2 regions of the Nocardia sp. NPDC058705 genome follow, and region 1 is predicted to be linked to the other one. Evidence: riboswitches for the same ligand, from Rfam matches in the RefSeq annotation. Region 1 holds a riboswitch; the other holds the start of a gene.

Region 1 (4,122 bases):
GACGCGTTCGCGGGATTCGTCACCGGCTTCGCTGAGCCCCAACGCTTCTCGCAGGCCGGGCACGTTCTGTTCGCCGCCCCACAGCTGGCGGGCGCGCAGCATCGCCAGGACCAGGTCGAGTTCCATGTCGCCCTCGGGTGCCTGGCCGAGGATGTGCAGGCCGTCGCGGATCTGGACGTCCTTGATCTCGCACAGCCAGCCGTCGACGTGCAGGAGCATGTCGTCGAAGACGTCTTCTTCGGGGCGTTCGGCGAGGCCGAGGTCGTGGTCCATCTTGGCCGCGCGCATCAGGGTCCAGATCTGCTGGCGGATGGCGGGCAGTTTGGCCGGGTCGAGGGCGGAGATGTTGGCGTGCTCGTCGAGCAGCTGCTCCAGGCGGGAGATGTCGCCGTAGGTTTCGGCGCGTGCCATCGGCGGGATCAGGTGGTCGACCAGGGTGGCGTGGGCGCGGCGCTTGGCCTGGGTGCCCTCGCCGGGGTCGTTGACCAGGAAGGGGTAGATCAGCGGCAGATCGCCCAGTGCGGCGTCGGTGCCGCAGGAAGCGGACATGCCGATTGTCTTGCCGGGCAACCATTCCAGGTTGCCGTGCTTGCCCAGGTGCACCATCGCGTCGGCGCCGAAACCGTCGGGCGCGGACAGCCAGCGGTAGGCGGCGAGGTAGTGGTGGCTGGGCGGCAGGTCCGGGTCGTGGTAGATCGCGACGGGGTTCTCGCCGAAGCCGCGAGGCGGCTGCACCATCAGCACCACATTGCCGAAACGCAGTGCGGCGATGACGATTTCACCCTTGGGGTCGGCCGACCGGTCGACGTAGAGTTCGCCCGGCGGCGGTCCCCATGCCTCGACGACGGCTTCTCGGAGGTCTTCGGGCAGGGATTCGAACCAGCGGGTGTAGGTGGTGGCGCCGATGCGAATCGGGTTGCCCTCCAACTGTTCCGCGCTCAACCACTCGGGATCCTGGCCGCCTGCGGCGATCAACGCGTGGATCAGTGCGTCGCCGTCGCGCTCGACCAGCCCCGGGATCTCGTTGATGTCGCCGAGATCGTAACCGGCGGCGCGCAATTCGGTGAGCAGCCGGATCGCGCTGGCGGGGGTGTCGAGGCCGACGGCATTGCCGATGCGGGCGTGCTTGGTCGGGTAGGCCGAGAGCATGATCGCGATCCGCTTGTCCGCGGCCGGGATGTGGCGAAGGCGAGCGTGCCGCACGGCGATACCGGCGACCCGGGCGCAGCGTTCCGCGTCGGGGACGTACGCGGACAGGCCGTCGGCGTCGAACTCCTTGAAGGAGAACGGGACCGTGATGATGCGGCCGTCGAACTCGGGCACCGCCACCTGGGTCGCCACATCGAGCGGCGACAGGCCGTCGTCGTTGGCCTCCCACTGCGCGCGACCGCTGGTCAGGCACAGGCCCTGCAGAATCGGCACGTCCAGGGCGGCGAGCGCGGCCACGTCCCATGCCTCGTCGTCACCACCGGCCGAGGCTGTCGCGGGCTTGCTGCCACCGGCGGCGAGCACGGTCACCACGAGGGCGTCGGCGCGGCCGAGCAGGGTGAGGAGTTCGGGTTCGGCGGTGCGCAGCGAGGCCGCGTAGACCGGCAACGGCCGCGCGCCCTTGGCTTCGATCGCCTTGCACAGCGCCTCGATGTAGGCGGTGTTGCCCGCCAGGTGCTGGGCGCGGTAGTAGACGACGGCGACGGTCGGGGCGTGCGGTTCGAGGATGCGCGCGGACCGGTCGAGTTCACCCCAGGTGGGCAGTTGGGCGGGCGGTTCGAAACCGTGGCCGGTGAGCAGCACGGTGTCGGACAGGAAATTGTGCAGCTGCAGCAGGTTCTCGGCGCCCCCCGCGGCGAGGTAGTTGTGCGCGTCGGCCGCGACACCGACCGGCACGGTCGAGCATTCCATCAGCTCCGCGTCGGGCGCGATCTCACCACCCAGCGCCACCATCGGCACCCCGCTTGCCCGGATCGCGTCCAAGCCCTCTTCCCAGGCGCGCTTGCCGCCGAGGATCCGCACGATCACCAGATCAGCGCCGTCGAGCAGCTCCGGCAGGTCCTCCACGAGCAGCCGGGCGGGATTGCCCCAGCGGTACTCGGCGCCGCTTGCACGGGCGCTCAGGAGATCGGTGTCGGAGGTGGACAGCAGCAGGATCACAGGGTGAGACCTTCCTCGGGTTACGCGCCCATCGCAGGTTGCGGTGCTCGCCGGAGAGGGTCTGGCTGTTCACAGTGGCGCGACCGCACCGGATTTCCACCGGTTTCCTCGTCACCCGCCGAGCATGTCGATGCTACTGGGCCCGTCCCGCCCGCAACTTTCCAGCCCGTACCCACTGCTGGACAGGTGATCACCAGGCCCTGGTGGCGGCATCGGCCGACTGAATCCACCAGAGAAGGAAAAACCACCAGAGCCTGGTGATCTTGATCTGCTCGGTCGGTCACCCGCATCCAGGCCGCCGTCGTCAGTGGGTGGGACGTCTGGTGGTGTCCCCGACGGTGACTGCGGTGGCGACTTCGGTGAGGGCGCGGCGGATGGTGTCGCCGTAGTCGTCGTCGCCGAGGGTGTGCAGGCGTTCCCGGGCGGCTTCGATGTGTCGGGTGGCGGCGGGGAAGGCGCCGAGACGGCGGAAGTTGTCGGCGAGGTTCAGGTGCAGGGAGGGGTAGAAGCCGGCCACCTGGAGGCCCGCGTGGTGGTCGTTCAAGCGGGTGTCGGTAAGGGCGTCGGCGGCGTCGAGGGCGCGGACGTCCCAAACGAGAGCTTCGGCCGGGTCGTCGTAGGTGTCGGCCAGGTAGTGGGCGAGGGTGCAGCGGTGCAGGGGGTCGCCGGTGACGCCGATATCGGCCCAGGTTTCGAGCAAGGCGGTGCGGGCGCGGTCAACCTCACCGGTGCGGAAGTCGGTGACGCCCTGGGTGATTCGGGTCATGATCGGGTCGGCGGTGGTCATCGGGGTCTCCTCGGCGAGTTCGGGTGGGCATGGTGTTGACGACATCGACGGGTCGCCGAAGGTGGCGGACTCGAATGGGCGGGTCTGCCGATGATGAGGTGGCGTGGCGCGAACCGCTCGGGTCAGCGGAGGTTCATCGGGCGGGTTCGCATGGCATGGTCAGCGTCGACAGTGCGCCGTCGTCGGCGGAGCGGACCAGGACGGGCAGGTCCGAGGCGATGAGGTCGAGCATCACGTCGGGACCGACAGCGCCCGCGGCGGCTGGGTAGAGGGTGGTGACGGTGAAGTGGAGCGTCATCGACGGGCCGGTGATCGTTGCGGGCAGGGCTCGCTCGGTTACCTGAACCAGAGGTTTCTCAGGGTTCGCGTACCGCTCCGAGGCCGCCGTGCCGGTGGCGCCGCCCGCACTACGTGGTGCGCCGCTCGGGCCAAGCCCGTCCGGCATCGACGCACCGGACGTGACTCGTTCGCCGCCCGTATCGTGCACGTCGGCGAGCCGGTCGTCCTGTCGCGGTACGCTGCCGCCTGGTGTGACGATCACAGTGCTCGGTGGGAACATTCGCAGGGCCACCGTTGGCGCGCTGGCGTTTTCGAGCGCGTCGAGCAGATCCGCGCGGGCGAGCACGACTCTGGTGCGGACCGGCGGGAGCGCTGCCAGCATCGCCCGGTAGTCGGGGAAGTCCTCGGCCGAACAACGGCAGTGGCGGGCGTCGGGGGCCGCGCCGAACTCGCTGTTCACGCTGCCGGCTATCCCGCCACCTCGAGCAGCGACCGAGCTGGCATCGGAATCCTCAGCGGCCGTGGCGAACTCGATACCGTCCGGCGTCGGTGCGATGGCCACGGAGTATTGGCGGCGCAACCAGGAGACCGCTGAGCGGAGATCCTCGGCGTCGATCGTGGCCGTCCACGGGGTCACGGCGGGGCGGGTCGGACGCAAGGTCCTGGTGGCCAGCCGGTAGCGGTCCGTGGCGGTGAGGATCAATTCCTGCGTATTCGCCTCGAACAGGATCGTGTCGAGCACCCGCATGGCCGGGTCGGCGACGGTAGCGGTCGCGACCTGGTCGATCGCAGCCGCCAGCGCCGGTCCGCTCACCCACAAGTCGTCGCGATGAGTTCTCGGTGCACCCTCGAACCTGTGCTCTGCGTTGCGCGCCATGGCGACCGGCGATGCGGTGACTGCCGAGGCG
Region 2 (4,122 bases), on a different contig from region 1:
AATCGGCTGTCGCGGACTGCGCGCAGACCGTTGATGCCGGGCTTGGAACGCAGCAGCTCGACCTTCTGGGTGTAGCTCTGGCCGGGGTAGTCGACGAACATGATTGCGTCCGGGTCCGCTGCCGCGAGACGTTCCCACGAGACCTTGGTCCAGGTGTCGTCGACATCGTCAAGGATGTTGCGGGCACCTGCGGCTTCTAGGATCGCTTGGGGCGCACCGAATTTGCCGCTGGAGAAGATGGTGTCGGTGCCGCTGTCGAACAGGAAGACGGTCGGGGTTTTCGCCGGCTTCGGTGCGGCGGTCAAGGCGGCGAGTCTGCGGTCGAGGTCGGCGGTGACCTCGGTGGCGCGGTCGGGGTGGCCGGTGATCGTGCCGAGGTCGGTCAGGTCGGTGCGCAACGCGGTCCACGGTTCGACGGTGCCGCGGGCGGCCGCGCCGTCGAGTTGGCGGCAGCTCTCGGTGAGGACGTAGGCGGCGATGCCGTCCTTGTGCAGTGATGCGGGGGTGAGGTTGCTCGCTTCGTCGTAGCCGTAGCTCCAGCCGGCGACCATGACGTCCGGGCGGTTGGCGAGCACCGTTTCGCGCGAGGGGTATTCGGGGGCAACGTCGTTCAAGCCGTCGACGATGTCGGCGCCGTAGTGTGCGCGCAGGGTGGCCGCGTCGCGCTGGATGCTCGAGACTGCGGCGACCTGGTCTTGTGCGCCGAGGGCGAGCACCATCGAGATGAGGTTGCCGTCGTTGACGAACAGCCGCTGTGCGGGGGCGGGGAACTGGGATTCCTTGCCGCAGTTGCGGATCGGGATTGTCGTCGCGGCGGGTGTGGTGGTGCCGGTGCATGCCGCCAGGGTGACGGCGAGGGCGGTGGTGGCCAGGATTCGGCCGGGGTTGTTCATTATCGTGCCTCTCGCGGGGTGATCAACAGGTGGTCGTCGCCGGTGACGGGATGTCGGACGCGGGTCGCGTCGACACCGAATACCTCGGCGATGACCTCGGGTGCCAAGGTCTCTGCGGGCGGCCGCGTGGAACCGTTGTGCAGCACAATGATTCGGTCGCAGTAGCGGTCGGCCAGCGCGAGATCGTGCAGGGCGGCGACGACGGTGCGGTTCAGGGTCCGCATCAGGGTGAGCAGTTCGAGTTGATGGGTGACGTCGAGATGGTTCGTCGGCTCGTCGAGCAGCAGGACCGGGGTGTCCTGGAGCAGCGCCCGAGCCAGCAGCACCCGCTGCCGCTCGCCGCCGGACAGTTGATGCACCTGCCTGCCCGCGAAACCGGCCAGATCGACGGCGTCCAGAGCCTGCGCCACCTGCTGTTGTTCACGCGGGGCGCCGAGACCCCATGGCGGTAGATAGGGCGTCAGACCGAGGGCGACCACTTCGCCGACCAGCATGTCGGCGGGCGGACTCTCGTCCTGCGCCACGAGCGCCACCGCTGCTGCCCGGCGACGGGGCCGGAGCGCGTGCAGTACCTGCCCGTCCACGAGGACCTGGCCGTGTTTCGGCTTGTCGACCCCGGCCAGCACCCGTAGCAGCGTCGACTTGCCGCTGCCGTTGGGCCCGACGATGCCGACGATCTCGCCGGGTCTGATCGAGAAGTCCGCCTCGGCAACGATATTCCGGCGCCCGATCGCGCAGGTCAGGGCCACGGCCCGCAGTTCGCCTTGCGGCCTCGCGCTGTGCGAGGAACCAGGCTCGTGCGGTCGGCCGAATGCCCGAATCATGACGCGCCGAAGTGGTAGCGGCGTCTGCCCATCAGCAGGAGGAAGATCGGCGCGCCGATGAGGCCGGTGAGGACGCCGACGGGGATTTCGGTGGGGCGGACCAGGATTCGGGTCGCGGCGTCGGCGATCACCAGGAACAGGGCGCCGCCGACAGCGCAGGTGGGGAGTAGGTTGCGGTGGCGGGGGCCGACGATCATGCGTGCTGCGTGGGGGACCACGAGGCCGACGAAACCGATGCCGCCCGACACCGCGACGAGTACCCCGACGAGCACTGCGAGCAGTACGAACAGGCCGATGCGCAGGTGGCGCACCGGGACGCCGACCGACGACGCGGTGTCCGCGCCGAGGGTGAGCGCATCCAACCAGCCCGCGATCGCAAAGAGAATCGCGCCGCATGCCACGACGACCGTGCAGGGTAGGGCGAGGGTCGTCCAGTCGGCACCGGCGAGACTTCCGAGCAGCCAGAACAGCACCGACTCGGCGGCGGCGGGATCGGTGCTGCGGAAGACGAGGAAGCTGCTGAACCCGGCGAAGGCCGACCCGAGGACGGTGCCGGTGAGCACCAGCCGCAAGGGGGTGAGACCGCCTTGCGCCAGCGCGATCAGGAAGACCAGCGTCGCGGCGCCGAGCGCGCCGAGCAGTGCACCGCCGGACAGCGCCCAGATGCCCGCACCGGCGAACAGCCCGGAGGTGATGACCGCGGCCGCGCCGACACCGGCACCGGACGAGACGCCGAGCAGGAACGGATCAGCTAGGGGGTTGCGCACCAGCGTCTGCATTGCCGCGCCCGCCAGTGCCAGGCCGGCGCCGACCACCGCGGCCAGCAGGGTGCGTGGCACTCGGAGTTGCCAGACGATGGTGTCGATGCCGAGGTCGGCGGGTGTCGCGCCGGTGAGCCGGGCGAGGAGGGTGTCGAGCACCGCGGATACGGGCACGATCTCCGCGCCGAATCCGGTGGCTGCGATCATGGCAGCCAGCAACAGCGCCCCGAGCAGGGGTAATGCGAGCGAGACCCGCGCACGGGTCATCGCGAAATCTCCACAGGCAAGGCGCGGCCCTTTCAGAGGGTGTCCCGGCGAGGGAGGTCTGACTTTCGCCGCGAGGCGATCACAGTGGCGCGACCGTTCCGGAGTTACACCGGATTCCCGCACCCGCCGGGGATGACCCCGTGACTGTACAAGGCACGCGGTGCCAGGCCCGCCGCGAGCCCTTCGAATCACGGCAACGCTAAAGGTATTCGGCGCGGGGCGCTGTTGATTCAATCCCTGTATGTACCGACCGAACACCTTTCGACCCGGCCTGCGTGGCCGCGCCACCGCCGCGCTTCTCGCGGTGGCAACCGTTGCGACGCTCGGCCTGACCGGCTGTGCGCAGGGCAATGACGCACCGGTCGGCACCCCCGATACGCCGCTGCCGACCGAGGTGCCGGCGGGGACCACGCTCGTCGTCGCCGATCAGCAGGAACGTCTGCAATCGGCGCTGCGGCTGTCGGGTGAGCTGGACAAGCTGCCGTTCAAGATCGAGTTCGCGAACTTCGTCGGTGGCCCGGCCATCCTGGAGGCTTTCCGTGCCGGTGCGGCCGATGTCGGTCAGGTCGGTGATGTGCCGCCGATCCACGCGCTGGCGGCGGGGCAGGACGTGCCGATCGTCGGCTCGTATCAGACCAACCCGAAGGCGATGAAACTCGCTGCCGCACCGGGTCGTTCGATCACAAAGCTCACGGAACTGAAGGGTAAGAAGATCGCGTACGCCGAGGGCACCGCTCAGCAGGCGGCGGTGTTGAAGGCGCTCACCAAGGCCGGGCTGAAGCCCACCGATGTGGAGCTGGTCCGGCTGCAGCTGGCCGAGTTCCCCGACGCGGTGCGAACCGGTCAGGTCGATGTCGCGCCACTCATCGAACCCAATGTGACCCGGTTCCTGCGCACCCAGGGCGCCTCGCTGATCCCCGATTCGGAAACCACCGGCATCTACAGCGGTCTCGCCTACTTGTACGCGCGCCGCGCGGTGGTCCAGGATCCGGCGAAGGCCGCCGCTACCCGGGCCCTGGTCGGCGCGTTCGTGCGGGCATGGCAGTGGACCAACACCCATCGCGAGGAGTGGGCGACCAAGTACTACGTGGGGAGTCAGAAGGTCAGTGCCGAGGATGCCGGGCGGATCGTCGAATCGCTGGGCACCTACACGTTCCCGCACCTGGACCAGCAGTTGATCGCCCGACAGCAGACCACCATCGACGCGATCGACGCCGTGGGCGAGCTGCCCAAGAAGATCGAGGCCGTCGACGGTTTCGATCTGCGGTTCGACGCGGCGGTCACCGAGGCTGTCACGGCCAGTGGGGCGGCGTTCGCGCCGGCGGCGAGCTGATGGCCACCCTCGATGCCGGTGTGCTGCGCCGGATCAGGACGAGC

The links. Region 1 has a riboswitch for cobalamin ahead of cobN (cobaltochelatase subunit CobN). Riboswitches for the same ligand answer to the same signal wherever they lie in the genome.
Region 2: linked by a shared signal. The riboswitch ahead of ACFW6D_RS26710 (FecCD family ABC transporter permease) and the one ahead of cobN (cobaltochelatase subunit CobN) in region 1 are both predicted to bind cobalamin.

What each region holds. Positions count from the first base shown of each region.
Region 1 covers NZ_JBHYRN010000001.1:630,859-634,980, forward strand. Annotated here, with positions in the region: gene cobN (cobaltochelatase subunit CobN) at 1-2,148, opposite strand, end outside; cobalamin riboswitch at 2,183-2,310, opposite strand; gene ACFW6D_RS02775 (hypothetical protein) at 2,453-2,935, opposite strand; gene ACFW6D_RS02780 (MerR family transcriptional regulator) at 3,069-4,122, opposite strand, start outside.
Region 2 covers NZ_JBHYRN010000030.1:753-4,874, forward strand. Annotated here, with positions in the region: gene ACFW6D_RS26700 (ABC transporter substrate-binding protein) at 1-893, opposite strand, end outside; gene ACFW6D_RS26705 (ABC transporter ATP-binding protein) at 893-1,642, opposite strand; gene ACFW6D_RS26710 (FecCD family ABC transporter permease) at 1,714-2,745, opposite strand; cobalamin riboswitch at 2,779-2,901, opposite strand; gene ACFW6D_RS26715 (ABC transporter substrate-binding protein) at 2,987-4,078, shown strand; gene ACFW6D_RS26720 (ABC transporter permease) at 4,078-4,122, shown strand, end outside.